Regions from separate parts of the Mesorhizobium sp. M0800 genome, predicted to be linked through region 1. Evidence: predicted binding sites of a transcription regulator. Region 1 holds the regulator's gene; each other region holds the start of a gene.
The links. Region 1 encodes PhoB, which activates phosphate uptake and scavenging genes when phosphate is short. Its sites were predicted from a motif close to TGTCATNNANCTGTCAT; they were not measured.

Region 1 (10,682 bases):
AAGAAATCCTGTTCTCGGTGCAACAAGGATAATGGTCGTTCCAATGACACGCTTCTGGCCCCTCACGATTCTGATGCTGGTGTCGGCAATAGCCGTTGCGCTCGGCACATCCTTCTCCTACGCGGATAGCTGCGGTGCCATCAGGAGCCAATTGCTTTCGGCGGGGCGCAGCGGCGGGACCAGCCCCGAGCTTGCCCAACTGCGCCGGCAACTCGCCGCGATTCAAAAGCTTGAGAGACAACGCAGATGCACGGCGAAAACGGCCGGCTTCTTCTTCAATCCCTGCGCCGACCTGGTCAGCAGCAAGGCGGAGGTGCAACGGCAGATCGCCAGACTGTCGAATTCGAGCAGGGACACGTCCGGATTGAAGGCCAGGTTTGTCGCGCTGGGCTGCGCCGCCCCCGCTGCCAAGAAACAGCCGGCGCAGCAACGCACGGCACCCAAGGCCCAGTCCGCAGGCACAACAATTGGCGGCAATCGGATGCTGTTTTGCGTTCGCTTGTCGGACGGATATTTCTTCCCCGCGCCAAAATCGCAGTTCGCCAAGAGCGACGATCTGAAGGAAACGGTCGATCAGTGTCGCTACATCTGCGACGATGCCGGCGTCGACCTCTATACGCTGAGCGACGCCACTCGCGAGACCGAGGAGATGGTCGCGCTCGAGTCGGGAAAACCCTATGTGGAGCTACCTGCCGCGTTCCGGTACCGCGACGACGCGAACTTCAAGGCCTGCGACGTCAAGCGCTATTATCGGCGCGTCGCCGAGCTCAGGGCACGAACCGTGACACCGGCCAACATGACCAATGCCATCATACCGTTGCCGACGGCAAAGCCGGATTTTGGCATCGTCGCGGAAATTCCTGAATCCGGGATCGAAACCGCCGGTGCCGTTCCGGAAGAGGCAAAAACGCAGGCTGCCGAAGTGCAGGGGGTTGCCCAGCATCAGTCGATCGAAAGAGCGATCGGCGCGCGGCCGGTGAGAGTGGTCGGGCCGGCCTTCTTCCCGGCGGACTGACCAAGGCGGGCGATGTTCCGAGACGGCTGGCCGGATAGCCGCTTCAAGGCCTGGAGCCGTGCGCATCGACCGACGTCGGCTGGTTATTCGCAGACCATGCGGGCCCGTTTGCCGGGCTCGCTGACATTCTTGCAAGTTAGCGGCTTCGTCGGCTCCGGCGACAGCATGGGCGGGTTGTTGGTGACCCTCCTCCGAGGCGCTGCAACGGAAGCCGCGCTCCTGCGCACCGCCGGCCTTTTCGGCGTTTGCGGCGCCACTGGAAAGACGTCGGTCTCCAGTTGCGACTGTTCGGCTTGCGCCTGCGGCGAAGGCCTGTCCCAGAAACGGCGAACATCGAGCGGCTTGGGAATGATGACGGTGCCGTCATAGCTGCGCGCGCAGCCGCTTCCCAGAGGCAGCGCCAGGCACAGGAAGACAGGCAGAATCCGTCGAGACATCAGCAATACCCCTGCAAGCTTATAACGCTGCTTCGGCCTAACCGACAACCGGCGGAATAGGGCGAAGGGAGTAGATACCGTGAAGTAGAGTCGTCGCATTTCCAGTCGAAGGCGTTGCTCGAAGATCGAGCGCCGGGTCAGGCGCGGATGGAGGTCCAGCGCGAGTTAGAACCTTGCGATTCGTCAACGCTTCCAGCGTAAGGCCATGGTGCGATCGCACCATACCAAAGCGGCGCTCAGTGGCGACAATGGGATATTCGAAGTTCCGCTCCTCCAGTTACGGGCGGGAGCAGCGACCGCCGGCAAGAAACAGGGTCAGATTTACCCCAACGGACCTGTTTCGGCGATGGCGCGGCCATGACACGTTCTGGCTGCATGCAACGCGCTCCCGTCCGGCTTTTTTCTTTTAAAGCCGGTGGCTACGATCGCCGAGCAGACGATGCCGGCCGGAATTCACGCAAGCTGCTGATTCCAGCGGCAAACCGCGGCCCATGCCGACAAAGCCCGCGGCCGCTCCTTCTTAACCCGGCTGGGCGACGTTACCGGAGCGACATGAAACTGTCATGCGACTGTAATAATCGGGGGCTATTGGCCTCAGCGGGCGCCGGAGGAATGGCGCCGAGAGACCATATTCCGAACAGGAGCAGGCCACATGAGACATTTCATCCGCTCGGCGGCCGTTGCGATTGCAATGGCTGCGGCGACGACCACCCTCACCCTGTCCGCCGCGCTCGCCGCGGACATCTCCGGCGCCGGCGCCACCTTCCCCTACCCGATCTATGCGAAGTGGGCCGACACCTACAAGAAAGACACCGGCGTTGGCCTTAACTACCAGTCGATCGGTTCCGGCGGCGGCATCAAGCAGATCAAAGCCAAGACCGTTACCTTCGGCGCTTCGGATGCGCCGCTCAAGGGCGACGAGCTTGAAGCGACCGGACTGGCTCAGTTCCCGATGGTGATGGGCGGCATCGTTCCCGTCGTCAATCTCGAAGGCATCAAGCCGGGCGAGTTGGTTCTCGACGGCCCGACGCTGGCCGACATCTTCCTCGGCAAGATCACGAGCTGGGATGACGAAGCGATCAAGAAGCTTAATCCCGACGTCAAGCTGCCTTCGCAGGCGATCGCGGTCGTTCACCGTTCCGATGGTTCGGGCACGACGTTCAACTTCACCTATTACCTCGGCGACGTCAGCGCGGACTGGAAAGAAAAGGTCGGCGTCGACAAAGCCGTGGAATGGCCGGTCGGCATCGGCGCCAAGGGCAATGAGGGCGTTGCCAACAACGTCTCCCAGACCGGCGGCGCGATCGGTTATGTCGAATATGCCTACGCCAAGCAGAACAAGCTCACCCACACCGATATGATCAACAAGGACGGCAAGAAGGTCGAGCCCACCGCGGCGGCGTTCTCGGCGGCAGCGGCCAATGCCGACTGGAGCTCGCAGCCGGGCTATGGCGTCATCCTCGCCAACGAGCCGGGCGCCGAGTCCTGGCCGATGACGGCGGCAACGTGGATCCTGCTCTACAAGAAGCCGGATGATGCCGCGACCACCGGCGAAGCGCTCAAATTCTTCGCCTGGGCATACGACAAGGGCGACGAGATGGCCGGCGAGCTGGACTACGTTCCGATGCCCGACAAGGTGGTTGAGAGCGTCAAGGCCATGTGGGCCAAGGAAGTCGTCGGCGACGACGGCAAGCCGCTCTACTCGGCTATGTAATCTCCTCAGGGAGGGCGTCGATGGCGCCCTCCCTGTTGCCTTTAATCGCGAGGACCCAATGACCATCGCTTCCGATGCCATGCCATCATCTGCAGCAGCCCGGGCCAGGGAAGCTACGGTGCGGCGCTTCGCGCTCACAGATGCCATATTCCGCGGACTCACCCGCGCTTCCGCAATTCTTGTGCTGGTCATCCTCGGCGGTGTCGCGATCTCGCTGTTTGCCGGCTCGTGGCAGGCGCTGTCGTCCTTCGGTTTCTCCTTCCTGACGACTGAAAGCTGGAATCCGGTCACGGAAAAATTTGGCGCACTGGCGCCGATCTACGGCACGCTGGTGACGGCGGCCATCGCCATCCTGATCGCGGTTCCGATCGGCATCGGCATTGCAGTTTTTCTCACCGAGCTCTGCCCGCGCCCGCTCAGGCGCCCGATCGGCATCGCGGTCGAGCTATTGGCCGGCATTCCCTCGATCATCTATGGTATCTGGGGCCTGTTCGTGTTCGCGCCGTTCCTGCAGACGACGATACAGCCCTTCATCATCAACGTCTTCCACGGCGTGCCGGGACTATCCAGCCTTTTCGCTGGCCCTCCTTACGGCATCGGCCTTCTGACCTCGGCGCTGATCCTCGCCATCATGGTGCTGCCCTTCATCACCTCGATCACCAAAGACGTCTTCGATACGGTGCCGGCGGTGCTGAAGGAATCGGCCTATGGCATCGGTTGCACGACCTGGGAAGTGACCCGGCGCGTGGTCATTCCCTATACCCGCATCGGCATCATGGGCGGCGTCATGCTTGGCCTCGGCAGGGCGCTCGGCGAGACCATGGCGGTGACCTTCGTCATCGGCAACGCCCACCGCATCAGTGCCTCCCTGTTCGCGCCGGGCACGACGATCTCGGCGACCATCGCCAATGAATTCACCGAGGCCGACGGCGACCTCTACACCTCCTCGCTGGTCTCGCTCGGCCTGATCCTCTTCGTCATCACCTTCCTGATCCTTGCCGCCGCCCGCTATATGCTGATGCGGATCGACGCTCGTACGGGAGCCTGACCGATGTCGACATCCTCATCGCTCCACAGCCGCCGCAAAGCCAGGAATTCGGTGATGATGGCGCTTTGCGTCGTCGCCGCCGGCATCGGGCTTGCCTGGCTGGCGCTCATTCTCGGCGCACTGGTCTATAAGGGCACAGCCGGGCTTTCGCTCGCGGTCTTCACCGAGATGACGCCACCACCGGGCGAGGCCGGCGGCCTGCTCAATGCCATCGCGGGCAGCCTGCTGATGACGATCATCGCCGTTGTCGTCGGCACGCCGGTCGGCGTGCTGGCGGGAACCTACATGGCCGAGTATGGACGCTTTTCGCGCATCACCACCGTCGTCCGCTTCATCAACGACATCCTGTTGTCGGCGCCGTCGATCATCATCGGCTTGTTTGTCTATGAGCTGATGGTGCGGCCAATGGGACATTTCTCGGCCATTGCCGGCGCCGTTGCGCTTGCCATCCTGGTCATTCCGGTGGTCGTGCGCACCACTGAAGACATGCTCAACCTGGTGCCGAACGCGTTGCGTGAAGCCGGTGCCGCGATCGGCGCGCCACGCTGGGTGGTGATCCGTTCGGTCGCCTACCGCGCCGCATTGTCCGGTATCGTCACCGGCATATTGCTGGCGATAGCACGCATCTCCGGCGAGACGGCGCCGCTGCTCTTCACCGCGCTCAACAACCAGTTCTGGAGCAGCAATATCAACGCGCCGATGGCCAGCCTGCCGGTGACCATCTTCCAGTTCGCTCTCAGCCCTTACGAGGAATGGCAGCAACTGGCGTGGACCGGCGCACTCATAATCACCCTGACGGTTCTGGGCTTGAGCATCCTCGCCCGCAGCCTTACCGGACGCAGAGAGGACAGATGACACAGATGTTGTCCCCAGACATGACGATGGCCGAAACGGTCGCCGAGAAGACGAAGATCGAGGTCAAGAATCTCAACTTCTACTACGGCCAGAGCAAGGCGCTGAAGGACATCAGCCTGTCGCTGCCTGAGCGCAGTGTCACGGCCTTCATCGGCCCTTCGGGCTGCGGGAAATCGACGCTGCTGCGTGTGTTCAACCGCATCTATGAGCTCTACCCAAAACAGACGGCCGAGGGCCAGGTGCTGCTCGACGGCAAGAACATTCTCGACCGGTCGCAGGATCTCAACCTCCTCAGGACCAAGATCGGCATGGTGTTCCAGAAGCCGACGCCGTTCCCGATGTCGATCTACGAGAACATCGCCTTCGGCGTCAGGCTCTACGAGAACCTCGGCAAGTCCGAGATGGACGGCCGCGTCGAACAGGCGTTGAAGCGCGCCGCGCTGTGGAGCGAGGTCAAGGACAAGCTCAACGCCAGCGGCTTGAGCCTGTCCGGCGGCCAGCAGCAGCGGCTCTGTATCGCCCGCACCGTGGCCGTGAAGCCGGAAGTCATTCTGCTCGACGAACCGGCTTCGGCCCTCGACCCGCTGTCGACTGCCAAGATCGAGGAACTGATCGACGAATTGCAAGCCGACTACACGATCGTCATCGTCACCCACAACATGCAGCAGGCGGCGCGTGTGTCGCGCCAGACCGCCTTCATGTATCTGGGTGAACTGGTCGAGTTCGACCGGACCGAGAAGATCTTCACGTCGCCCCGCGAGAAGCGCACGCAGGACTACATCACTGGCCGCTTCGGCTGAGCCGTTCCGATCATGCATATGAGGACAGGACCATGGGCGAACACACAGTCGCTTCTTTCGACGAGGATCTCGAGCAGATCAGCAAGCTGATCCGCGACATGGCCGACCTCGCCGGTTCGATGGTCGGCGGGGCGACCAAGGCCCTGTTGAATTCCGACAACGTGCTGGCGCAACGCGTCGTTTCCGACGACGCCATCATGGATGCGCGTCAACGCGAACTGGACGACCGCGCCATCACCCTGATCGCCAAACGCCAGCCGATGGCCCACGATCTTCGCCATGTGGTCGGAGCGATCCGCATGGCGGGCGACCTCGAACGCATCGGCGACCTTGCCAAGAATATCGCCAAGCGCGTGAGTGCGGTCGGCCTCAGCGCCACGCCGCGGGACCTGTCGCATTCCATCGACGCGATGGCGCAGCTGGTTCTCATCCAGGTGCAGGGTGTCATCGAGGAATATGCTGCAGGCGATGCGGCCGCGTTGGCCAAGCTGCGTGCCGCCGACGAGCGCATCGACGTCAAATACACGTCCGTGTTCCGCGAGCTCTTGACCTACATGATGGAAGATCCGCGCAACATCACCGCTTGCACGCACCTGCTGTTCTGCGCCAAGAATCTGGAGCGGATCGGCGACCATGTCACCAACATCGCCGAAAATGCGTATTATGTGCTGACCGGCGAGCAATTGCCGGTCAATCGTCCGAAGCAGGACGAAACGACAATGTCCGCACCGGTGACATGATGGGGGTGCCCAGCCGATGATCGCACCACGCATAATGGTGGTGGAGGACGAGGAGCCGTTGGGTGTGCTGCTCCGCTACAATCTCGAATCCGAAGGCTACCAGGTCGAGGTGGTGACACGCGGCGACGAAGCCGAGATCCGTTTGCAGGAGAATGTGCCCGACCTTTTGGTGCTCGACTGGATGATACCAGCGGTTTCCGGCATCGAGCTCTGTCGTCGGTTGCGGGTGCGCCCCGAAACCGAGCGGCTGCCGATCATCATGCTGACCGCGCGCGGCGAGGAGAGCGACCGGGTGCGCGGTCTTTCGACCGGCGCCGACGACTATCTGGTGAAACCGTTTTCGACACCAGAATTCATGGCCAGGGTCAAGGCGCTGCTGCGGCGCGCCAAGCCGGAAGTGCTGTCCAGCGTGCTGAAGGTCGGCGACATCGTGCTCGATCGCGAATCGCACAGGGTCTATCGCAAGAAGAGCGAAATCAGGCTCGGGCCGACCGAATTCCGGCTGCTCGAGTTCATGATGCGGCATCCGGGCCGTGTCTTCTCGCGCAGCCAGTTACTCGATAATGTCTGGGGCGAGACAATCTACATCGACGAACGCACCGTCGACGTGCATGTCGGGCGGCTGCGCAAAGCCGTCAACAACGGCCGGATGCCGGATGTCATCCGCACCATCCGCGGTGCCGGCTATGCGATCAGGGAAGATTGACCCGCCTGGTCAGGCTACGTTCTTTCTGACGCTGGGCCTCATTTGCGCGCCCGGCGCGAAAATCTCCTGGTCGACGAAGCTTAACGCCCGCATCGCGCAGCCTTCGCGGATCAGCGGCAATTCGTTCGGCTCTGTATCGAAGGAGATCGAGCCTGAATGCTGACCGCCGGCGGTCTGGGCGATTGCCTTCCGCAAGGCCGGCTCGATCAGATCGAAGGCGGCGGCACTGGCGCCGACCATCGCGACCGGTGCCGGATCGATCAGCGCGAACAGCGAGCCGAGACCGAAACCCAGCGCCTCGCCGGCCTTGCGGTAGGCCTCGCGTTCCGGCCCATCTTTCTCGCGCGCCCGAGCCGCCAGTGCTCGCATGTCGGCGTCGCTGACGTCGGCGACCGGTTCGCTGTCGTCGCTCATCTGCCTGGCGTTGCGCCAGATGGCGTAGTTGCCGGCATAGGCCTCGATGCAGCCGCGCCGCCCGCAACGGCAGAGCGCGCCGCCCGGACGATGGATCATGTGGCCAAATTCGCCGCCCGAGGAATGCGTCCCGGTGAACAGTTCGCCCTTCAGCACCAGCCCCATGCCGATGCCATGCGAAAGCAGGATGGCGATGAAGTCGTCGCGATAGCGATCCGGATTGCGCCAGCGCAAAGCCACCGCCATCATGTTGCAGTCGTTCTCCACCGTTGCCGGGATGCCGAATTCGCCCTCCAGCATGTCGGCAAAGGCGATGTCGGTCTGCGGCGTGATCGGCGACCACAGCATGGCGCGTGCAGGGGAGTCGGTAATGCCCTGAATCGCCAGGGCGATGCGGGCGACACTGCGGACGTCAAGGTCTGGATCCTGCAGCCGGCGCCGGACGATGGCCATGCATTCACGGATCAGCTCGTCGCGCGGCATGGTCAGCGTGTCCAGCCGGCGCTGTTCCTCGGCGACCACCTGTCCCGTATAGTCGATAATGGCGGCCGACAGGAAATTCAGCGACAACACCACGGTCAGCACCGCCGCCGCTTCCGGGTTGAGGGCGAGGCCGACCTGCGGACGACCGCGTTTCAACGAAACGGGCTCACTTGCCTTGCTCTCGGCGAGGATGCCTTCCCGTATCAGGTCGGAAGAGATCGCCGATATGGTCGAATGACTGAGGCCGGTGGTAGCTGCGATCTCAGTACGCGATGGCTGGCCGGCCCGGCGCACCGCCGAGATCACCATCGCCCGGTTGCGCCGGCGCAAATCGTCATGGCGGATTCCGACCGACATTGTTTTGCTTTCCTCCCGGTTGCCGCGGCCGCTCATGAACCGGAAGCCGTCGGTAATGTCCGACAAATAGTGTCGGATGCAGGCAAATAGTGTCAGATGCAGGTGGCGCTGTCATCGTTTATTCCGACGCTCGAAAAAACTCGCAGAGTCATCAAAATCCATCAGAATCGATGTTGACAGCAGCCGGAGATCGGGCCAGTATTTTTTCGAGGCTCGAAAAAATTAGAGCTTCTAAGCTGGTCTTTGAGCCAATTGGTCACGCCGTACGCGGCGCAGGGAGGATATGATGAAGAAATTCACGACCGCCATTCTGGCGGGTGTCGCCATGACGCTGGCGCTGGCGTCGGCGGCGCAGGCTAAAGACAAGGTCATCGGCGTTTCCTGGTCGAACTTCCAGGAAGAGCGCTGGAAGACAGACGAGGCCGCAATGAAGGCGGCCATCGAGGCCGCAGGCGACAAGTATATTTCCGCCGACGCACAGTCCAACCCCGGCAAGCAGCTCACCGACGTCGAGAGCCTGATCTCGCAGGGCGCCAACGCACTGATCATCCTGGCGCAGGACGCCTCGGCCATCGGGCCGGCCGTGCAGAAGGCACTGGACGAAGGCATCCCGGTCGTCGGCTATGACCGGCTGATCGAGAACAAGGACGTGTTCTATCTGACCTTCGACAACAAGGAAGTCGGCCGCATGGAGGCCCGCGAAGTCTTCAAGGTGAAGCCGGAAGGCAACTACGTCTTCATCAAGGGTTCGGGTTCCGATCCGAATGCCGATTTCCTGTTTGCCGGTTCGATGGAGGTGCTGAAGGAGGCCATCGACGGCGGCAAGATCAAGAATGTCGGCGAGGCCTATACGGACGGCTGGCTGCCGGCCAACGCTCAGAAGAACATGGAACAGTTCCTGACCGCCAACGACAACAAGATCGATGCCGTGGTCGCCGCTAATGACGGCACTGCCGGCGGCGTCGTCGCCGCGCTGACGGCGCAAGGGCTGGCCGGATCGGTTCCGGTTTCGGGCCAGGACGGCGACCACGCCGCGCTGAACCGCATCGCGCTCGGCACACAGACCGTGTCGGTGTGGAAGGATGCGCGCGAGCTCGGCAAGAATGCCGCCGAGATCGCCTCGCAACTGGCCGACGGCAAGCAGATGACCGACATTGCCGGCGTGAAGGATTTCACCACGCCCGGCGGCAATACCGTCAAGTCGCTGTTCCTGACCCCGGTCGCCATCACCAAGGACAACCTCAACGTCGTCATCGACGCCGCCTGGATCAAGAAAGAAGAAGTCTGCGCCGGCGTGACGGCTGGCACTGTTGCAGTCTGCAACTGAGCCGACGTTTCCGAGAAGTCCGAACGCCGCGGCCGCTCGCCGCGGCGTTTTTTCAACAAGAGTTGTTTTTCCGCTTCCGGCGGATAACCTCTAGGCTACTTCCGGCATCCGCGGCAGACGGCAACCCGGCGGGAGAAACATCATGACCGACACGACGTCCAACACGCCGGTCGACAGCACGGCAGACCGGGCACGGGAATCCGAGCTCGGCATCGTTGCTCGATTTCTCAAGGCAACCGAACTCGACACGCGCATGCTCGGCATGATCGGCGCGCTGCTGGTCATCTGGGTCGGCCTGCATGTCATTTCTAGCGTACGGCTCGGCGTCAATCCGTTCGACTTCGACAGCCGGACCTTCCTGACGCCACGCAATCTCTGGAACCTGTCGGTGCAGACTTCGGCCGTGGCCATAATGGCCGCCGGAATGGTGCTGGTTATCGTCATGCGCAATATCGACCTGTCGGTCGGCTCCGCCGAAGGCCTGATCGGCGTGGTCATGGGTTTTGCGCAGGTGCATTTCCTGGTGCGAATGGTCGGTCTGCAATTAGGCAACCCCTGGATCTGGATCCTGGCACTGGCCATCGGCCTGGCGCTTGGCCTTCTGATCGGAGCGTTCCAGGGATACATCATCGCTTATCTCGAGGTGCCGGCCTTCATCGTGACGCTGGGCGGCCTTCTGGTCTGGCGGGGTGCCGCATGGTGGGTCGTCAGTGGGCAGACGATTGCGCCGCTGGATGCCACTTTCCAGCTGATGGGCGGCGGACCGACGGGTTCGATCGGCGCGCG
Region 2 (10,682 bases), on a different contig from region 1:
CGCAGCGGGTGCTTGCGCGCATAAAGCACGATCAGGATGGCAACCACGCTTACCGTCTGGCCGATCAGCGTCGAGGCGGCCGAGCCGGCGATGCCGAGTTCGGGGAACGGGCCGATGCCGAGGATGAGCAACGGGTTCAAAATGACATCGAGCACGACGGCCAGCGCCATAAAAAGGAAGGGCGTGCGCGAGTCGCCGGCGCCGCGCAGCACCGTCATGACGAAGGAGAGCAGGTTCATCATCGGCACAGCCAGAAAGATGATGCGCAGATAGGAGCGCGCCAGCGGCAAAGCATCGGCTGGCGTGCCGAGTGCATCGAGGATCGCATCGACCCAGATCCAGCCGCAGACCGCGAACACCACCGAGACGAGGAAGAAGAAGGTGGCGCTGGTGCCGACGATGCGCCGGGCTTCGGGCAGGTCACGAGCGCCGACGGATTGCGCGACCAGGATGGTCGCCGCCATGCCGATGCCGAACACCGTGCCGAGGATGAGAAACAGCACGAGGTTTGCATTGGACGTGGCGGTCAGCGCCGCCTCACCGAGGAAACGGCCGACCCACACGGCATTTATCGAGCCGTTGAGCGACTGCAGCACATTGGAGCCGAGCACCGGCAGGGCAAACAGCAAAAGGGTGCGCGGGATAGGCCCACTGGTGAGGTCGCCGGTCTGCCGGCGCGGGGGCATGTTGTCGTCCATGGCAGGCAACTCGGCGAAGGCTTGTCTTGAGTCCGCAATGATTGCCGATTTAACGGGAGAGGTCGATGCGGCGCTGTAAATTCCGCCTGGCGTGCCTTGATCTAAGCATTTCTCAAACCTTCCGGAATCGTATATTGATCCGCACGCGTGGGGCCGCATTTCCTGGATCTCATGGGTAAGCCGGGGGCTCATGTCCGATATTCCGTTGTTTTTTGAGCGCCTGAACCGGCGCGCATTTCTTGGTGCATCCGCTCTGGGCGGGCCTCCGTGGCTCTTTCGTCGTGCACCACGACGGACGTGGCAGCGCCGCCAGTGACAGCGGCGCCAAGCGATCCGGCTTTCGGCGATGCCGCAAGCATGTATGCCGCGCGCATCGACGAGGGCTATCAACTGCCGGCAATCCCGGTAGCCAAGGTCGATCCGAAATTCGTGCGGCAAATCGTGGCCGACCCGACTGGAGAAAAACCCGGCACGATCGTCGTCGATACTTCCGAGCACTTCCTCTATCTGGTGCGCGACGGCGGCAAGGCAATTCGCTATGGCGTCAGCCTCGGCAAGGCCGGTTTCGGATGGACCGGCAGCGCCGTGGTTCAGGCGAGAAAGAAGTGGCCGGTCTGGACGCCGCCGCCGGAAATGATCTAACGCCGGCCGGAACTTGCGAAGTACAAGGACGGCATGCCGCCCGGCCCGCAGAGCCCGCTTGGTGCCCGCGCGCTGTATCTCTTCCGTGACGGCAAGGACACGATGTATAGGCTGCACGGCACGCCGGAGTGGGATTCCATTGGGAAGAACGCTTCCTCCGGCTGTGTGCGCTTCATGAATCAGGACATTATCGACCTCTACAGCCGCGTCGACGGCGTCGCGCCGGTCTTCGTGCGCCCGAACCTGTCGGCCGCCGGGAAGATCGCCGCCGTGTCGAACAGGACGGCCGAGCCGATCGATGCAGGCGTGCCAAGGGACGCGGAGATGTTGAGGTAAGTGCCTTCGACTGGATCGTCAGTCGCAGGTTTTGCGATGCTTAGGACACCGTCTTTTCGCGGGCGAGCCGCAACTGAAGGGGCACGACCGTTCAATCGCGCCAGCTCAGGCGGACGCGTTCGGCGCCTCCGCCTGTATGGCTGCCGCTACTTCCCGGTGAGGCCTGGGAGCGTGACCTGATAGACCAGGAACATGGTGTCGACATCGGCGCCATCCTCGGCCTTGTAGGCCGCGCCGACCTGGAAGCCGTCCTGCGTGAGGAAGTCATTGTCATTGGCGACGAACAGGAAATAGTCGTCGGGCAGCTTTGGATCGAGGACGCTCACCACCGACATCGCCTCCCATTTCTCCGAAAGGTTGTTGCGGTCGTTGGGCGCGCCATTGTGCAACCCGAAGCGGCCGAGCTCGCTCTTGTCGTTGATGTCGATGAACGGCGTCAGCTTGGCCGGCGTCACCGATGGATCGAGCTCACCCTTGGGCGCCAGCGGCTTGTCCTTGTCGAACTCTGTGCCGGCGATATCGGTTGCCGCCGACACATCGACGACGCTGATCTCGCGATGGAGCGAGGTGTCGCCCTTCAGCCCCTGGCCGTTGCCGCTGTCGCGCGCCAGCATCAGGAAGGTCTTGTCCGACAGCGCCACGATTTCACTCTGCGCGGCGATCTTGGTTTTGCCCTTGGCATCGGTGAACACCGGCAGCGGCACGACATATTCATGCGCGAGCTTGAGCTGGCCGGGATCCGAGGCATCGTAGACCAGCGCGCGCGTGTTCTGGCGCGTCGAGGCGGAATCGCCGCCATCTTGTCTGGGTGCCGACTGCAGCACGGCAATCAGGAACTTGCCGTCCGGCGCCAGCGCCATCCCTTCGAGGCCCTGGTTGTTCTGACGGCCGGTTTCGGGATCCTTCGGATCTGGGTCTGCCGCGCCAGGTCCCGGATTGTTGGAAGCAAAGTTTGGCGTCCCGTGACGCATCGGGACAAGCGCCGCCGGCGGCTGCGTTGCCGATATCAGACGCCCATCGGCGGAGAAGCGGTAGATGTTCGGACCGTATTCGTCCGAGATGAACATCGTGCCGTCGGGCAGCCGTGCGATCGCTTCGTTATCGAGCGCGAGCTTGCCGTTGGCTTCGGGCAGGATCGGCATGTCGTCGGTCGCGGCACGCACGCCGTTGAGCGGATCGAGCCCTGTTGCGTCGGCGCCCTTGTCGTCGGTCAAAAGCATGGTGTCGGCAAGCGTCGCCTTGAGGCCCGACTGTTCCTGGCCGGCGGCTGGCACTGCACCCGGCGTGATCGGGGCGAACTCGATGGCAATCGTGTTGAGGCGCGGCCGGTAGTCGGTAGTACCGACGACATTGTAGCCGCGATCCGGCAACAGCCACAACGAGCCCTTGTAGCCGTCGGCGCCATGCGTCCAGCCGGCAGCATCGATCGACATGCCTGAGCCGGAGCCAAACGTCTCGCCGAACTTGTCCTTCTGGCTGGCGGGGATGCGGCCGACGCCGACCAGGCCCTTGTTGACGAAGCTGACGCCGCCGACGGTCGCGGAGTTTTCTGCCAGGGCCGGAGTCAAGGCGGTGAACATCGCCAGCGCGACAGCGAGGGACGCGGTTCGGTGCAGGTTTTTCATGGATATCCTCTTTGAGACAAAGCTGCCGGGGCCCGAAAAAGCGCCGCGTCGCATCGAGGATGCCGCGAAAGCCTTCGGAGAAGCGATCTAGGACGCGAACATGATACTTGCGTGACAGTGCCGCGCTTGCTTTGACCCTTGTGGTCGCAACTGGCCTGGGCATGGCGAATCCGTCGCCGCCGAGAGTGCAATTAACAACTTTACAAATTATCGTTCTTATGTGAAGTTATGACGATGAAAGGCCGCCGATGACAGTCTGTCGTTTCGCCACCCGCCTCAATTCCTTTGCCTCGCGGCCACAGGCCGAGTGGCCCGATCTTGTCGGCAAACCGTCCATGCTGCAAATGGCGGCACGTGCGGCGAAGGTTGCGGAGTTGACCGATCTCGACCTCAACTTTCCCGACCATGTCGATGAAAAGCCTGCGGAAATGGCGCGCAAACTCGGCGATCTCGGGCTTTCCATCAATGGTTTCGCCATGCGCTACTACTCCAACCCGGCCTTCAAGCTCGGCGCCTTCACCAATCCGGATCCGGCCGTTCGCCGCGAGGCCATCGACATGACCAAGGCCGGGATCGACGCCGCGCGCGAGGCCGGCGCCGGCCTGATGACGCTGTGGCTCGGGCAGGATGGCTTCGATTATGCTTTCCAGGCCGATTATGCGACGCTCTGGCAACACGAAATCGATGGAATTCGTGAAGTCGCGGCGCATGACCCCGATTGCCAGATCAGCCTTGAATACAAACCCAACGAGCCGCGCTCCTACAGCCTGATGCCCGATGCGGCGGCGACGTTGCTGGCCATCCGCGAGATCGGCCTGCCCAATCTCGGCGTGACGCTCGATTTCGCCCATGTGCTCTACGCCGACGAGCAGCCGGCTTTCGCCGCTGCGCTGGTGGCGCGACACAGCAAGCTGCTCGGCGTACATCTCAACGACGGCTACGCCAAGCGCGACGACGGCTTGATGGTCGGCGCAGTGCACACGCTGCAAACGATCGAGCTGCTGCGCCAGATCCGCCGCGACGGCTACGCCGGCGCCATCTACTTCGACACGTTCCCCGACATGACCGGGCTCGACCCGGTCCACGAATGCGAAGTCAACATCGCGACTGTCAAGCGCATGCTGCGCGTCGTCGATCGGCTGGAAAAGGACAATCGCCTGTCCACTGCCGTCGACCGTCAGGACGCGGTCGCCTCGCAGGCCATCATCCAGGAAGCCATGCTCGGGCCGGACAGCTGAAGCTCCGGCGCCATCACCGTTTTCACCCAGGGAGGAAAGACCATGAAATTTCTGCTTGCCACCGCCACCGCTGCCCTGATGGCGCTGTCTATAGGCTCGTCGTTTTCCGCGGACCTCGCGCCGCTCAATTCCGACACCGAGAAGGATCGTATCGACTGGTCGCAGCTCGAGGCCAAGTTCGGTGCGTTCCCCAAGCTGCCCGAGGGCACCAAGGCGGGTGCGGTCTCCAAGACGCTGACCAACGAATACTGGCGCTCGCTGGGAGAGGGCTACAAGTCGTTCGGCGACCGCATCGGCGTGCCCGTCGTCTACCAGGCAGCGCAGAGCGAGGGCGACCAGCTCGGCCAGCTCACCATCGCCGAAGGCCTGGTCACGCAAGGCTACAACGTGCTGCTCGTTTCGCCGCAGACCGACTCCAACCTGCAGCCGATCGTGGAACAGGCCAAGGCAGCCAATGTGCCGGTGGTCAACGTCAACGACGCGATCATCCCGCAGGCCGAGCACTATGTCGGCAATGTCCAGCGCGACAACGGCGTGCGCGTCGCCAAATGGTTCATCAAGAACCGGCCGGACGGCGGCAAGGTCGCCATCGTCGAAGGCCAGGCCGGCGTCTACGCCGCCGTCCAGCGTACCGACGGTTTCAAGACCACGATCACCGAGGCCGGCAAGTTCGAGGTCGTCGCCAGCGTCCCCGGCAACTGGGATCGCCAGACCTCCTACGACGCGGCCACCAACATCCTGCAGCAGCACCCCGACCTGATCGGCTTCTATGCCAACAATGACGGCATGGCGCTGGGCATCGTCGAGGCGGTCAAGGCTGCCGGGCTGCAGGACAAGGTCGCCGTGTTCGGCACCGACGGCATCTCCGACGCCTATGCCTCGATCCGCGCCGGCGAGCTGACCGGCACCGTCGATTCGTTCCCGGTGCTGACCGGCGAGGTGGCGCTGGAATCGGCGCTGCGACTGGTGGCCGGGCAGAAGCTGCCGCGCGTCGTCGCCACGCCGCAGGCGCTGATCACCAAGGACAATGCCGACCGCTACTCTGGCGCCGGCGACGCCGTGCGCAAGGCGCTGCTCGAGGACGCGGCAGCAGGCCAGTAGAGCAGGGCCGGCAGGTGCCGGCCTTGGGTCGGCACCTTGCCTGGAGAACCGAAGCAATGTCAGTCATCTCTCGGCTGCAATTCGAGGGCATTTCCAAGGTGTTTCCGGCCGTGCGGGCGCTGAGCGATGTGTCCTTTTCGGTCGGCGCCGGCGAAATCCATGGGCTGCTCGGTGAAAACGGCGCCGGCAAGTCGACGCTGCTGCGCATCCTGTCAGGTGTCTACCGGCCGACGGCGGGAAGCGTGCTGATCGACGGCAAACCGGTGACGCTGAACAACCCGGTCGCGGCGCGCGCCGCCGGCGTGGCGATGATCCATCAGGAATTACAGCAGGTGCCGCACCTCAGCGTCGCCCAGAACATGTTCCTCGGCCATCCGCTGACCCGCGGCGGCGTCTTCGTCGCACGGCGCGAGCAGGAAAGCCGCGCTGCGGAAGCCCTGGCCGCCATCGACCCGACCATCGATCCGGCAGCCCCGCTTGGCAGCCTGAAGGTGGCGCAGCGGCAGATCGTCGAGATCGCCCGGGCGCTGCTCGACCGCGCCAGGATCGTGGCGATGGACGAGCCGACGTCGAGCCTCACGCCGAGCGAGTTCGAACGGCTGGCGGAAGTCATTGCCGGTCTGGCACGCGACGGTGTCGCCGTCGTTTATGTCTCGCACAAGCTGGACGAGGTGTTCGGCATCTGCGAGTGCGCCACTGTCATGCGCGACGGCGTTGTGGTCGAAACCGTCGATCTCGCGCAGGTGTCGGAAAAGGCCGTCGTTTCGATGATGGTCGGCCGCGAGCTTGCCCAGGAACAACACCGCTCGCATGCTTCCCCCGAGATCAGGCTGAGCGTGCGTGGCCTCGCCTCGGCGACCAAGGTCCGTGACGTTTCGTTCGACCTGCATCGCGGCGAGGTGTTGGGCATTGCCGGCCTGGTCGGGTCCGGCCGCACCGAACTGCTGCGGCTGCTGGCCGGCGCCGACCGGGCCTCATCAGGCGCAATAGAGATCGACGGCAAGGCGGTAAAGCTTTCCAGTCCGCGCGACGCCATCGCGGCCGGCATCGGCCTGGTGCCGGAGGAGCGCAAGCGCGAAGGCATCGTGCCGCTGCGGTCGATCTCCAGCAACATGGCGCTGGCCTCGATGGGCGTGTTCGCGCCGCGCGGCGTCATCGATCACAAAAGGCTGAAACGGGTCGCGGCCGAGAAGATGAAGCGGGTCAATCTCAGGCCGTTCCTGCTCGACCGGCCGATCCGCCTGTTCAGCGGCGGCAACCAGCAGAAAGCGATCGTCGGCCGCTGGCTGGCGGCGGGAACGCGGATCCTTCTATTCGACGAGCCGACGCGCGGCATCGATGTCGGCGCCAAGACGGAGATCTACCACCTGATCGAGGAACTCGCCGCCGAAGGCCATTCGGCAATCGTCGTGTCGTCCGAACTCCCCGAGGTGATCCGGCTCGCCGACCGCGTGCTGGTCATGCGCGACGGCACGGTCGCCGCCGAACTGGGCCGCGCAAGTCTCAGCGAACAGGCGATCGCCGCACACGCCATACCCCAAACGGAGATTGAGGCCGGCAAGACGCAAGGCCGTCGGGCCGGTGCATAACGGACAGGACCAGCGGATGACCGATATAACCCAACACACAGCAGCGCGCCCAAGGGCAGATTTCCTGCACCGGTTTTCCGTGCGCGACGCCGGCACGCTGATCGGACTGGTTGTGATCCTCGCCCTCTTCGGTGCACTGGTCCCCGGCTTCTTTGCCGAGCGTAACCTGATCAACATCCTGCAGCAATCGAGCATCAATGCCTGCCTGGCGTTGGGCATGACGCTGGTCATCATCTCGGGCGGCATCGACCTGTCGGTCGGGCCGACGGCAGCCCTTTCGGCGGTCATCTCGGCCTCGATGCTGGTTGCCGGTGTGCCGTTTCCGCAGGCCATCGCCGCCGGCTTCGCCATCGGCCTCGCCTGCGGACTGCTCAACGGCGTGCTGGTTGCCTATGTCGGGCTGCAGCCCTTCATCGTCACGCTGGGAACGCTCAGCACCTACCGGGCGCTGGCGCTGATCTATACCGGCGGCAATCCGGTGCTCGGCCTGCCTGCCGGCTTCCGTGCCATCTTCAACGGCTCGCTGTTCGGATTGCCGTTGGCGGTCATCATCGTGGCCGTGGTCGCGCTGATTGCCTGGATCATCCTCAAGAAGACGCCGTTTGGCGAATATCTGCTCGCCGTCGGCGGCAATGAGGAGGCGGCCTACATAGCCGGCGTGCCGATCGCCCGCACCAAGATCGCCGCCTATATGATCTCGGGCCTGCTGGCAGCGCTTGCAGCGCAGATCCTGATCGGCCGGCTGGGTGCGGCCGAACCCATTCTGGGCAATCTCTGGGAGCTCGACGCCATAGCGGCGGCGGCGATCGGCGGCGCCTCGCTGATGGGCGGCAAGGGCAGCGTCGTCGGCACCATCCTGGGTGCCGTCATCCTTGGCAGCATGCGCAACGGCCTGACGCTGATGAACGTGCAGTCCTTCTATCAGCTCCTGGCAACTGGCCTTATAATCCTCGCCGCGATGCTTATCGATCGCGTGACGAGGGGACGTGGATGACCTTGACCGGGCTGGACCTGAAAGCAGTAGGACCGCGCATCCGCATGATGATGCCGCATCTGACGCCGCTCGAGGCGAAGGTGGTTGAAACCGTCTTCGGACGGCGCGGCTTCGACGAGACCATACCGCTCAAGCAGATCGCCGAGGAGGCCGGTGTCTCGGAGGCGATGGTGGTCAAGATCGCCAAGAAGCTGGGTTTTTCCGGCTATCGCGACTTTCGCACGGCGGTCTATGAATACAGCCGCCTGCCGACCGCCGAAATGCATCAGGAGCTGTCGGTGGACGACAGTTCGGCCGAGATCGTGCAGAAGGTGTTCCGCACCTCTATCCAGGCGCTGGAGGAGACGCTCGCCATCCTCGACATGGACGATTTCGACCGTGCCGCCGATCTGCTTTACCGCGCCAGGAATCGCGATTTCTACGGCGTCGGCGGCTCGGCGCAGATCGCGCGCGACGTCTCGCACAAATTCCTGCGCATCGGCATCCGCACCTCTGTCTACGACGATTCGCACATGATGCTAATGTCGGCCTCGCTGCTCGGCGCCGACGACATCGCCGTCGGCTTCTCGCATTCCGGCAACACGAGCGCCGTCATCGACGCCATCCAACTTGCGCGCAAAAGCGGCGCGCGCACGCTGGCCATCACCAACTATGACAACTCGCCATTGGCAGCCGTCGCCGACATCGTGCTTTGCTCGACCGCCCAAGGCTCGCCGTTGATGGGTGAGAACGCAGCGGCGCGCATTGCCCAGCTCAACATCCTCGACGCGCTGTTCGTCGCGGTCGCGCAACGCGACTACCAGACGGCGGAGCGCAATCTCGGCCGCACCATGTCTGCGGTAACGTCGAAACGGAAAGATAAGAACTCATGAAAGGCAAGCGGCTCATGAAGGTCTGGGGCACATGACGGCTCCACCGCCGCTGGTGACCGTATTCGGCAGCCTGCATTACGATATCATGGTCGAAGCCCACGATCGCCCACGCAAGGGCGAAACGGTCACCGGCCATGCCTGGCATCCGAAATGCGGCGGCAAGGGCGGCAACCAGGCGGTATCGGCAGCGCGGGCCGGCGTGCGTGCGGCGATGATCGGAGCTGTCGGCGACGATGATTTCGGCCGCGCGCTTCTCGACAATCTCGGTCGCAACGGCGTCGACCAGCGCTTCGTGGGAGTGGCTTCGGGCGCCGGCTCGGGCATGAGCGTGGCGATTTTCGACGACAGCGGCGACTATGGCGCGGTGATCGTCTCGGGGAGCAATCTCACGCTCGGCGAAAAGGACATTGCGGAGGCGGCCGAGCTGATGGCGCAAACGGCGGTGCTGCTGCTGCAGAACGAGGTACCGGAAGCCGCCAACATTGCCGCGGCGCGAGCGGTGAAGGCGCATGGCGGCCGCGTCGTTCTCAATGCGGCGCCGGCGCGAAAGCTGACAGCCGAACTGATCGCGCTGACCGACATCGTCATTGTCAATGCCATCGAGGCGGAATTCCTGGCCGGCGTTGCGGTCGTCGACACGCTCGAGGGGGCTGCGAAGGCGGCCGGTATGCTCGTCGATTCCTATCCGGCCGCGATCGTCACGGCAGGCGGCGAGGGCGTTGCCTATCGCGACCGTGGCGGCCAGGCGTTCGCACTGCCTGCGATGCCGGTGAAGGTCATCAGCACCCACGGTGCCGGCGATGAATTCGTTGGGGCCTTCGCGGCTGGGCTTGCTCGTGGGCAGCCCGTCGAGGCGGCACTTGCCGCCGCCAATGCCGCCGCTGCCTCGCTGGTCGCAACGCCGGAGCGCAAGCGCGGGGGGTCTTGATCAATCTGAGCCTGCTCAGTGACCGCCGCGATTCAATCGCTGTCGCGCGCGATCAGTTCCAGCGGCCAGACTTCACGGATGATGCGTGCGCCTTCGGCGCCGGCGTAAGCCGGGATCGATGCCAGCAGCATTTCGGCCAACCGCTCGCCCATCGGCTCAAGCGCCGGGCGGAAGCCGGTCAGCGCCGGGGAAAAATAGCGGCAGAGCGGGGTGTCGACGATGACGATCACCGCAACGTCGTGGCCGGGCCTGATGCCCGCCTCGGCCAAAGCCTTGCAGCCGCCAAGCGCCATCGCGTCGTTGTTGAAGATGATGGCGGTCGGCGGGTCCTTGGAGCGCACGACCTTCGGCGTCACCGCGTAGCCGCCGGCCTCGTTGATGAAGCCGTCGGCGATCAACTCGGGGTCGAATTCGATGCCGTGCCGCCGCAACGCCTTGCGATAGCCGTCTAGGAACAGATAGCCGAAATTGAGGTCGAGCGACGGGCGGATGGCGGCGATGCGGCGGTGACCGCGCGCGACGAGACGATCGACCGCGTCAGCCCCGGCTTTTTCGAAATCGAGGTCGAGCGAGGGATAGGCATCGCCGCCGGAGCGGCTGCGGCCGAGCGTCGCGAACGGGAAATCGGCCTGGGTCAGATAGTCGATGCGCTCGTCCTC
Region 3 (10,682 bases), on a different contig from region 1:
TGGTCGAAGGTCTGCACCTCGAACGGATGGTCCTCGAAATCGAGGCTGACCACATCGGTGAAGGGCGGCAGCGCGTAGATGCGCTTTTCGCGGCCGGCGCCGAACAATTGCAAAGCCGGCGAACGGTGCATCTTCGGATTGTCGAATTTCGGCGTCGGCGAGGGATCCATCACATAGCGGCCCTCAACCTTGACCGGGTAGGCGTAGGTGGTGGCGATGCGGCCGTGCCTGGCGATGTCCTCGTAGAGCTTCACATGCATAAGGCCGTATTCCTCCAGCGCATGCATTTTGCGCGTCTCCGTTTCCCGCGGCTCGAGGAAGCGCAGCGGCTCGGGGATGGGCACCTGGTAGACCAGCACCTGACCGGTACTCAGCGGATATTCAGGGATTCGGTGGCGCGTCTGGATGATGGTCGCCTTCGCCGTCTCGGTGGTGACCGCGACATTGGCGACCTTCTTGAAGAAGGCGCGGATCGAGACGGCATTGGTGGTGCCGTCGGCGCCCTGGTCAATGACCTTGAGCACATCGTCCGGGCCAATGATCGAAGCGGTGACCTGGACGCCGCCGGTGCCCCAACCATAGGGCATCGGCATTTCGCGCGAGGCGAACGGCACCTGATAGCCAGGAATGGCGATGCCCTTGAGGATCGCCCGACGGATCATCCGCTTGGTCTGTTCGTCAAGATAGGCGAAGTTGTAGGTGGCGATGTCCGCTGGTTGTGCACTCATTCCGCTGCCTGCCTTTTCTCTTCGCCCTTGCCGGCATTTTCGCGGGCGTCGTGCTCGGTGCGCATGCGGCGCACGAGGTCGAGCTCGGCCTGGAAGTCGACATAATGCGGCAGCTTCAGATGCTCGACGAAGCCGGTCGCCTGGACATTGTCGGAATGCGAGATGACGAACTCCTCGTCCTGCGCGGCGGCGATGACATCCTCACCCAACTCCGAGGCGCGCAGCGCGCGGTCGCATAGTGCCATGGCCATCGCCTTGCGCTCGCTCTGGCCGAAGACGAGGCCGTAGCCGCGGGTGAATTGCGGCGGCGCCTTGGCCGAGCCCTTGAACTGGTTGACCATCTGGCATTCGGTGACGCGGATGCTGCCGAGCGGCACGGCAAAGGGCAGTTCCGGCACGTCCAGTTCCAGTTCGACCTCGCCGATGCGAACCTCGCCGACGAAGGGATGGTTGCGCGCGTAGCCGCGCTGGGTGGAATAGCCGAGCGCCAGCAGAAACCCCTCGTCGCCGCGCGACAGCGCCTGCAGGCGGATGTCACGCGCCATCGGGAATTCGAGCGGCTCACGGGTGATGTCGCCGGGGACATGATCGCCGGGCATGTCGCCGTCGGGCTCGATCAGGCCTTCGCGGGCGAGGATGGCCGAGACGCGCGGCATCGCCTCCGCTTCGCCTGCACGCTGTTCCGGCTCGGCGACATCGCCGCCGGCAGCAAGTTCGGGATCGAGCAGCCGGTGGGTGTAGTCGAAAGTCGGGCCGAGCAGCTGGCCGCCGGGCAGATCCTTGTAGGTCGCCGACACCCGCCGCTCGACCAGCATCGTGCCGGTGTCGATCGCCCTGGTGTAGCCGAAACGCGGCAGCGTGGTGCGATAGGCGCGAACCAGGAAGATCGCCTCGATCATGTCGCCGCGCGCCTGGACGATCGCCAATGCCGCCAGTTCCCTGTCGTAGAGCGAACCTTCGCTCATCACCCGGTCGACGCCGAGCGCCAGCTGCTCGACGATCTGGTCTAGACGAAGTGCGGGCACCGAACGGTCGCCGCGCCGGCGGTCGGCGAGCAGTTTGTGAGCATTGCGAATGGCCGTCTCGCCACCCTTTACCGCAACATACATGCTACGCCTCCATCATCTTGATGCGCGTCGTGCGCGGCAGGCAGGCAATTGCGTCGAACGTGGCGAGGATGATATCGACGCCACGCGGAAAACGCTGGTTGTTCTGCTTCCATTGCTCGACGAAATGGCGCGGCATTTGCGCCGGCGCGATCGTCGCCGTCTTCTCGATGCCCGGGCCTTCGAGCAGCAGCGCAGCGCCGGAGACGAGATCGCCGACCTCGAGGATCAGCGTCGTGGAGCGATCGGGATAATCCTGGGTGCCTTGCGAAAACCCGTCGAGCGCCATCATCTCGGCCGGCGTGGCGATCAGCGCGAAATGCGCGTCGGCCGGGGTGTTGGCCAGCGGCGCGCCGGTATGGAAGCCAAGCCAGGATTTCACCGCCGCCGACCCCTGCAAAGCCGGGTCGAGCCAGAGCGGCGTGTCGTTGTCGCACAGCGCCAGCGCAACGGCGCCGGCGGTGGCCGATAGCGGCACCGGGGGGTGGGCGAGGGCCGGCAGCGGCTGCACGCTGCCTGGCCGCGCCATCGCGTCCATCACGGCACGGAATACGGTCTGGGCATTGAATACCGGATCGGCGAAGCCGCCTTCAATGGATTGAGTGGCGATATCCATCAGTCTTCTCCGCGCACCATGGTGAAGAAATCGACCTTGGTCGCCGCCGTCTCGGCGCGGCGCTGTTCACGCGCCTTGGCCAGTGCCGCCTGCAAGGGCGCAACGATCCTGATCTCGACCTCATTGCGGTGGGCAGGGTCCTGCCACAGCGCATCGGCGATTGCAGCCAGCCTTGCCTTCTGCTTGTCGCGGCCGAGCGCGTAGCAGTGGCCGACATGGCCGGACGCAAGCCGCACCGTGGCACGGGTGACCGTCGCCTCGCCGACATTGAAGGGCGCGCCGCCGCCGCCGATGCGGCCGCGTACCGTAACCAGGCCGGTTTCGGGGCCACGCAGAAGTTCCGCTTCGCAAGGCAGGCCGGCTTCGTCCCAGAGGCGGACGATGTCGTCGCCGGCCGATTGCGCCAGCGTCGCCATCACGGCCTTGCGCTCGGCCTGCTCTCGCGCTTCCCGTCCTCGCATGGCGGTGCTCCTCGTCTGCGTTCATTTTGTCTATTGATATAGACAACTATACAAATTATATCCATTATCTAGCGCGTGTCCATGACGGGCACGTGACACGGGCCAAAAGATCGGCGCATGGAATTGGGGCGGGAGATGATCGGACAAGCCAACAGCATCGAGCGGCGCAGCGGTGTCGCGCTGTGGCGGCAGATCGCCGACCAGATCCTGCATTCGATCGCCGCCGGCGATTTTCCCGAGAATGCCGCGCTGCCGCCGGAGATCGCGTTGGCCGGACGCTATGGCGTCAACCGCCACACGGTGCGCAGCGCTATCGCAGCGCTGGTGCAGGAGGGTGTGCTCAGGGCGGAGCAGGGGCGCGGCACCTTCGTGCTGTCGCGCAAGCGGCTGTCTTATCCGATCGGCGCCCGCACCCGCTTTTCCGAGGGATTGCAAGGACAGGCGTCCGAGCGGCATATCACCTTGCTCGCGTCATCGATCGAGCCGGCCAACCGTCGTGTCGCAGAGGGCTTAGGCCTTGCGACGGGGGCCGATGTGATACGCCTGGAAACGCGCGGCGAAGCCGATGGAATGCCGGTGTCTCGCGCGGCCGGCTGGTTCGATGCCAGGCGCTTTGCCGGCATCGATGCCGCCATGGCGGAAACCGGTTCGATCACCGCATCGCTGGCACGTTTCGGCATCGACGACTATCTCAGGCAATCGACCGTGCTGTCGGCGCGCCATGCCGATGCCGCCGACCTTGCGGACCTCGAGCTGCAGCCCGGCGCCATCGTGCTGGTGACGGTCGCCGTCAACGTCACGCCCGACGGTCAGCCGATACAGTTTTCGGAGTCGCGCTTCCCGGCCGAGCGGATCGAGCTCAAATTGTCGGCCCTCTGAGATGCGGCAGCCCTGGCATCATCCGACTTGAATGACGGCCTTGATCAGGCCGGACTTCTCATGCGCCCAGCGGGCGAGGTCGTGCGGCGTCTCGCCAAGCGTGGTGCGGTGGGTGACCAGCTTTGTCAGCGGCAGCGCGCCGTTGCGGATCGAGGCGGCGACATGGTCGAAATCGGCACGCAGGGCGTTGCGGCTGCCGATCAGCATCATCTCGCGCTTGTGGAATTCGGGATCGGAAAAGGCGATGTCGTCCTTGACGACGCTAACCAGGACCAGCGCCCCGCCGTGCGCGACATGGGCGAAGGCCGACTGCACCGACCGGGTGTTGCCGGTGGCATCGAAAACCACGTCGAAGCCGTCGCCGCCGGTTGCTTCCCGCACCAGGTCGGCAGCAGCGCCCCGCGAGCCGTCGAGCGTCGCGAAGCCGAGTTCGCTTTCGGCAAAGCCAAGCCGTTCAGCGCTCATGTCGAGCAGCGTCACATCGAGCCCGGCGATGCGGGCGAACAGCGCCGTGCCGAGCCCGATCGGGCCGGCGCCGATGACCAGCGTGCGCGCACCTGGATCAGCCAGCGAGCGCCGCACGGCATGGGCGCCGATCGCCAGGAATTCGACGGCGGCAGCATCGGCCAGCGACAAGCCGTTTGCCGGATAAAGATTTTGCGCCGGCACCAGGATCTGCTCGCACATGGCGCCGTCGCGGTGGACGCCGAGCACCTCGATCATGACACAGCAATTCGGCTTGCCTTGCCGGCAGGCGATGCATTTGCCGCAGGCGAGATAGGGATTGACGATCACCGCTTCGCCGACGGCGAGATCGACGTCTTCGCCAACCTCGATCACGGTGCCGGAAACCTCGTGGCCCATGATGCGGGGATAGGCGAGGAACGGGTGCTTGCCTTCGAAGATGTGATAGTCGGTGCCGCAGATGCCGACATGGCTGACGGCGACCAGCGCCCAGCCGGCGGGGGGCGCGCCAGGCGCCGGACGATCTTCGAGGACAAGTTCGCCGGGCGAGCGGCAGACGACGGCTTTCATGCTTCAATCCAGTCGGTTCATGGCACCGCCGGCCCTGCTGTCGCGAGGCCGGCGGTTGTTGGGAGGCGGTCTATTTGCCGCGGCGGCGCAGCCCGTCGAAATAGACGATGACGATGATCAGCACGCCGGTGATGATGCGCTGCCAGAAGGCGTTGACGTTGAGCAGATTGGCGCCGTTGTTGATGGTGGCAAGGATGAAGGCGCCGAGCAGCGGCCCGTGCACTGAGCCGACAGCGCCGAACAGCGAGGTGCCGCCGATCACCGAGGAGGCGATCGCCTGCAATTCCCAGCCCTCGGCCTGCGTCGGATTGCCGATGCCGATGCGCGAGGCAAGCAGCACGCCGACGAAGGCCGCACACAGGCCCGACAGCGTGTAGGCCATGTAGATGGTGCGCTGGACGTTGACGCCTGACAGGCGCGACGCCTCGGCGTTGGAGCCGACCGAGAACAGATAGCGGCCCCACCGGCTGTGGTGCAGGAAGATGTAGGCTGGGATGCCGACCAGGATCACCATCCAGAACAGATTGGGGACGCCGGCGAAGGAACTGCGCGAGAACGTCTGGAAGGCGTCGTTGTTGATCGAGATCGAGTTGCCATTGGTCATCAACAGACCGATGCCGCGCAGCGAGGTCAGCGTTGCCAGGGTGATGATGAAGGGCGGCAGGCCCATCTTGACGATGCCGAACCCATGGAACATGCCGATGGCGACGCCGACCAGCAAGGTGATCAGGATGGCGAGGAAAACCGGTGTGCCGGCGTTGATCAGCATCGCGACGATGACGGTGGCGAAGCCGACCACGGCGCCGACGGAAAGGTCGATGCCGCCGGTGATGATGACGAAGGTCTGGCCGACCGCCAGGATGGCGATCATCGACCCTTGCCGCAACAGGTTGGAGATGTTGTTGGCGGAGGCGAAGCTCGGCGTCGCCACCGACAGGATGATCCATAAAAGAACCAGCAGCGCCAGCAGTGTCAGCCCGAACAGGGCGTTGTAGTTGCGTTTCGGCCTTTCGGCAGCGATCGCCTCGGTGCTCATATCCGTCCTCCCGGTTTTTCTTGTTTCTCGGCCAGCGCCTGGGTGAGGATCTCCTCGTGGTCAGCGGTACGAAAGCCGTGCGTGGCCACCAGCTTGCCGCGCCGGAACACGTGCAGCGTGTCCGCGAGTTCATAGACCTCGGGCAGGTAGGACGAGATCAGGATGATGCCGGCTCCCTTGGACAACAGCGCGCCGAACAGGCGGTAGATCTCGGCCTTGGTGCCGACGTCGACGCCGACAGTCGGCTCGTCGAAGATGAATAGCTTGGCGCCATGGGCGAGCCATTTGCCGATGACGATCTTCTGCTGGTTGCCGCCGGACAGGCTGGAGGCCAGCGCGCCGCGCGTCGGCGTCTTGATGCGCAGATCGGCGATCTGGCGATCGGCTTGCGCCTTTTCCTGCGCGCGGGAGATCAGCAGATTGCTCGAGATGCGCTTGTAGATCGGCAGATTGAGGTTGAGTCCGACCGGCAGGTTGAGGCAGAGGCCCTGGTCGCGGCGGCTTTCCGGGGCCAGCGCCATGCCGAGCCTGATCGCGTCATGTTCGGAATTGACCTTGACCTCCTTGCCCTCCCAGAGGATCTGGCCGGCCGATTTGCGGTGCCGGCCATAGAGCGTGGTGACGAACTCGCTGCGCCCGGCGCCGATCAGGCCGTAGAGGCCGACGATCTCGCCGGCGCGGACGGACATCGAGACATTTTCGAAACCCTTGCCGGACAGGTTCCTGGTTTCGACGATGGTCGCGCCGGGGGTGAAATGCTCCTTGTGGTAGACCTGCTCGATCGAGCGGTTGATCATCATCTTGACCAGCTCGGCGTCATTGGTCTCGGCAATGTTCCTGGTGCCGACCAGCGTGCCGTCGCGCAGCACCGAGACGCGGTCGGCGAGCTCGAACACTTCTTCCATGCGATGGCTGATGTAGATGATGGTGACGCCTTCGCCCTTCAGCCGGCGGATCAGCGTGAACAGCTGGTCGGCCTCCTTGCGGGTAAGATAGGCGGTCGGCTCGTCGAAGATCAGGAATTTGGTGCCGCGCACCGTGGCGCGGGCGGCGGCGATCAACTGCTGCTGGCCGATGGTCAGGTCACCCAGCATGACATGCGCCGGCAGGTCGAAGCCGAGATCGTCGATGATCTTCTGCGCCTGCCTGACCATCGCCCGCTGCTGCAGGATGCCGAAGCGGGAATCCTCCTCGCCGAGGAACATGTTGGCGGCGACGGTGAGATGGCGGCACAGGACGACTTCCTGATGCACGGCATTGATGCCGAGCGCCATCGCCTCATGCGGCGTTGCCAATGCGGCAGGCTTGCCCTCCCAGATGACGTCGCCGGAGGTGCGCGGCATGACGCCGGTCAGAAGCTTGATCAGGGTGGATTTGCCGGCGCCGTTCTCGCCAACGATGGCGTGGATCTCGCCGGCCTTGAAGGCGAGATCGACCGGCTTCAGCGCGTGGGTGCCGGGATAGCGCTTTTCCAGCCCGCGGAGTTCGAGGATGGTCCTGCCCGGTTCCAGCGTTGGGGCCGGATGGAGTTCCTGCGCCGTCGACATCATGACAATCCTCCCAGATTGGCCCCCAAAGATTGGCCTCGCGATTGGCACGAGTGGGATGTTTCCGGGGCGAAAAAGGCCCCGGAAACAGTTCACTTGCGGCTATGCTCAGTCGAGCTTCGGGTTGAGCAGCGCGTCGATCTTCGGATCCTTCATGTTGGCCTTGGTGACCAAATTGGCGCCGGTATCGACATTGGCCTCGACCTTCTCGCTCTTCGAGGCGGCGAGCGCCGTCTTGATGCCGTCATAGCCCATCCGGTACGGATCCTGAACGACGAGAGCCGAAATGACGCCGTCGTTGAGGAACTTGATCAGCTTCTCGTCGCTGTCGAAACCGACCAGCCCGACCTTGCCGGCAAGACTGTTCTCGGCGATCGCCTGACCGACGCCCTGCGCCATGATCAGGTTGGAGGCGAAGATGCCCTTGAGGTTGGGGTTGGCGGTGATCAGGTCGGTGGCGATGTTGAGGCCGGTGGTGGCCTGGCCGTCGGCGTATTTGTCGGCGACCAGCTTGAGGCCCGGATATTTGGCAGCGAGCTGTTCCTTAAAACCCTGGGCGCGCTGTTCGAGCGAGCCGGCGCCCGGAAGCGCGGTGATCAGGGCGACGTCGCCCTCGACCTTGCCGCCATTGGCTTCGCCGATGGCTGCGGCAAGGCCGTCAGCGGCAACGCGGCCGCCCTGGATGTTGTCGGTGGTCAGGAACGAGGTGAAGGCCTTGGAGTCGGCGCCGGAGTCGATACCGATGATCTTGACCTTGGTGGCGGCCTCGTCGATCGGCTTGCCGAGCGCCTTGGCTTCGGTCGGCGCAATGACGACGGCCGCCGGGTTGCCGGCGACGGCATTTTCAAGGATCGAGATCTGGCCGTTGACGTCGGTCTCGGCCTGGGCGCCGAGCTCCGGCACGTTGACGCCGAGATCCTTGCCGGCCTTGCGGGCGCCGGCCAGAACGATCTGCCAGTAGAAGGACGTGGTGTCCTTGACGATGATCGGGATGGTCACGTCGGCCGCGGATGCCGGCGCCGAATGCATCACGCCGGCAAGCATCGAGGCGGCTGCAAGTGCCACGAAGGCGCGGCGATTGAGAATGCTGGTCACGAATTTCATTAGGAGTCCTCCCTAAGTCGCCCGGTGAATGTTACGGAAGCTCCATTCGGATGGCGCGGCCCAAACGGAACTTTATCAATAAAAAACATTTACCGCATTTTGATAGTGCATCACCTCGGTCGGCGCAAGCGATGTTTGATGGCCGCTCGAATGGCTGGGCGGGAAAGCTTGCTCCCTCGGAACTCCGCTGCCAATCTCCTCCAATATGTCGCATGGAATATTAATTCCATCATCCAGTCAATATGGAATGTTCATTCTTTTTCGGGAGCGTTGGAACTGTGACGCCTGGCCATCACGTCCGGTGTTCGCGACTATTGCGCATGTCCGGCTTAGAGCGTCGCTCCGAGATGCCAAGGCACGAACTCGTTGTCGCCGTAGCCGAACTCTTCGCTCTTGGTCTTGCGGCCCGAAGCCGTCTCGACGATCAGTTCGAAGATCTCGCGGCCCATGCCGGCGATGGTCTTTTCGCCCGAGGCGATGACGCCGCAATTCACGTCCATGTCCTCTTCCATCGTGTGATACATGGTCGAGTTGCTGGCGACCTTGATCGACGGCGTCGGCCGGCAGCCGAAGCAGGAGCCGCGGCCTGTGGTGAAGACGATGACGTTGGCGCCGCCCGCCACCTGGCCGGTGGCCGAGACCGGGTCGTAGCCGGGCGTGTCCATGAACACCAGCCCGTGCCCGGTGACCTTTTCGGCATAGCCGAAGACGCCGTTGAGCGGCGTCTGGCCGCCCTTGGCGACCGCGCCGAGCGACTTTTCCAGGATGGTGGTCAGGCCGCCGCGCTTGTTGCCGGGCGAGGGGTTGTTGTCGATGGAAGCGCCATGCTTGGCGACATGGTCTTCCCACCATTTCACGTAACCGTCGAGCTTGGTGGCGATCTCGGGGGTGGCGGCGCGATAGGCAAGCAGGTGCTCGGCGCCGTAGATCTCCGTCGTCTCGGAGAGAATGCCGACACCGCCGACGCCGGCCAAAATGTCGACCGCGGCACCCAGCGCCGGATTGGCGGTGATGCCGGACATGCCGTCGGAGCCGCCGCATTGCAGGCCGACGACGATCTCGCTGACCGGGATCGGCTCACGCTGAAGCTTGCCGACCTCCTCGGCGATCTCGGCCAGCACGACCAACGCCTTCTCGACCGATTTGCGCGAGCCGCCGGCTTCCTGGATGTTGAAATGACGTTTTCCCGCGGCAACGCCCTTCTGGCCGTAGAGGGTGAGCTGGTTGACCTCGCAGCCGAGCCCGACCATCAGCACACCACCAAAATTCGGATGACGGGCGTAGCCGGCCAGCGTGCGATGCAGCACCATCATGCCGTCGCCGGTGGCGCTCATGCCGCAGCCCTGGCCGTGGACGATCGGGACGAAGCCGTCGATGCCGGGATATTGCGGCAGAAGCGTGCGGTTCGCCGCGTCAGCGATGGCGTGGCAGACGGTGGCCGAGCAATTGACGCTGGCGAGAATGCCGATGAAGTTGCGCGTGCCGGCGCGGCCGTCGGCGCGGCGGTAGCCCATGAAGGTGCGGGCGCGGTCGGCCTCAGTCGCATGCACTGCCTCGCTCGGCGGCACCACCGGCAAACGCCCGCTTTCGAAGACCAGATTGTGCGAATGGACATGCTCGCCGGGCGCGATGTCTTGCGTGGCGCGGCCGATCGCCTGGGCGTATTTGACCACGGCCTCGCCGGCCGCAATCGGCTTGATCGCCACTTTGTGGCCCGGCTCGATCACTGCGGCGGCGACGGCGCCGCCCGGCAGCACGGTGCCGATCTCGATGCGGCCATTGGCGACCGCGACATTGTCGGCGGGAGACAGAAGAATGCTGTTTGCGGCGTTCACGGGAGCTTCCTGGGTGTGTTCCTGGGTGCGCGAGCGGATTGACACGCGTCTCTTAACATATAATGTCTTTTATCGTGAAAAAACATTTTTGCGTCAATTGTTTTTTCGTCAGAGCGCGACGCGTCTTTTGGATGCGAGAAGTAGGCTCTACAACCAAAACTAGCGTTGCGCATGATGTTTTCCGAAAAGGTACCGGTTTCATGCGCGAGAAACGCTTCACACTGGCCGCAAACGCAGATGCGCCACGGGGCAGGGGATGTCGAAGAGCAACAACGTTTACAAGGACGCCTATAATCGCGGTCTGAGGCTGCTCGACGAAACCAGGAGCCTGCCTT

Region 2: NKI18_RS27040 (esterase-like activity of phytase family protein) is a predicted target of PhoB. The motif match lies at 3,402-3,418, and genes of this name have one in related genera.
Region 3: phnF (phosphonate metabolism transcriptional regulator PhnF) is a predicted target of PhoB. The motif match lies at 2,993-3,009, and genes of this name have one in related genera.

The regions. Positions count from the first base shown of each region.
Region 1 is NZ_JAMYOZ010000025.1:75,080-85,761, forward strand. Features, by position in the region: gene NKI18_RS24525 (DUF2865 domain-containing protein) at 44-1,015, shown strand; gene NKI18_RS24530 (hypothetical protein) at 1,099-1,452, opposite strand; gene pstS (phosphate ABC transporter substrate-binding protein PstS) at 2,105-3,166, shown strand; gene pstC (phosphate ABC transporter permease subunit PstC) at 3,225-4,214, shown strand; gene pstA (phosphate ABC transporter permease PstA) at 4,218-5,069, shown strand; gene pstB (phosphate ABC transporter ATP-binding protein PstB) at 5,066-5,869, shown strand; gene phoU (phosphate signaling complex protein PhoU) at 5,902-6,609, shown strand; gene phoB (phosphate regulon transcriptional regulator PhoB) at 6,626-7,315, shown strand; gene NKI18_RS24565 (ROK family protein) at 7,325-8,569, opposite strand; gene xylF (D-xylose ABC transporter substrate-binding protein) at 8,856-9,896, shown strand; gene NKI18_RS24575 (sugar ABC transporter permease) at 10,039-10,682, shown strand, end outside.
Region 2 is NZ_JAMYOZ010000031.1:3,870-14,551, reverse strand. Features, by position in the region: gene NKI18_RS27050 (MATE family efflux transporter) at 1-698, opposite strand, end outside; partial or broken gene NKI18_RS27045 (L,D-transpeptidase) at 889-1,676, shown strand; gene NKI18_RS27040 (esterase-like activity of phytase family protein) at 1,823-3,301, opposite strand; gene NKI18_RS27035 (TIM barrel protein) at 3,550-4,539, shown strand; gene NKI18_RS27030 (sugar ABC transporter substrate-binding protein) at 4,582-5,640, shown strand; gene NKI18_RS27025 (sugar ABC transporter ATP-binding protein) at 5,697-7,229, shown strand; gene NKI18_RS27020 (ABC transporter permease) at 7,246-8,223, shown strand; gene NKI18_RS27015 (MurR/RpiR family transcriptional regulator) at 8,220-9,095, shown strand; gene NKI18_RS27010 (ribokinase) at 9,127-10,023, shown strand; gene NKI18_RS27005 (LacI family DNA-binding transcriptional regulator) at 10,056-10,682, opposite strand, start outside.
Region 3 is NZ_JAMYOZ010000002.1:20,194-30,875, forward strand. Features, by position in the region: gene NKI18_RS02530 (alpha-D-ribose 1-methylphosphonate 5-phosphate C-P-lyase PhnJ) at 1-728, opposite strand, end outside; gene NKI18_RS02535 (carbon-phosphorus lyase complex subunit) at 725-1,837, opposite strand; gene phnH (phosphonate C-P lyase system protein PhnH) at 1,839-2,450, opposite strand; gene phnG (phosphonate C-P lyase system protein PhnG) at 2,450-2,911, opposite strand; gene phnF (phosphonate metabolism transcriptional regulator PhnF) at 3,047-3,790, shown strand; gene NKI18_RS02555 (zinc-binding alcohol dehydrogenase family protein) at 3,809-4,825, opposite strand; gene NKI18_RS02560 (ABC transporter permease) at 4,896-5,861, opposite strand; gene NKI18_RS02565 (sugar ABC transporter ATP-binding protein) at 5,858-7,411, opposite strand; gene NKI18_RS02570 (ABC transporter substrate-binding protein) at 7,517-8,512, opposite strand; gene NKI18_RS02575 (UxaA family hydrolase) at 8,842-10,347, opposite strand; gene NKI18_RS02580 (GntR family transcriptional regulator) at 10,604-10,682, shown strand, end outside.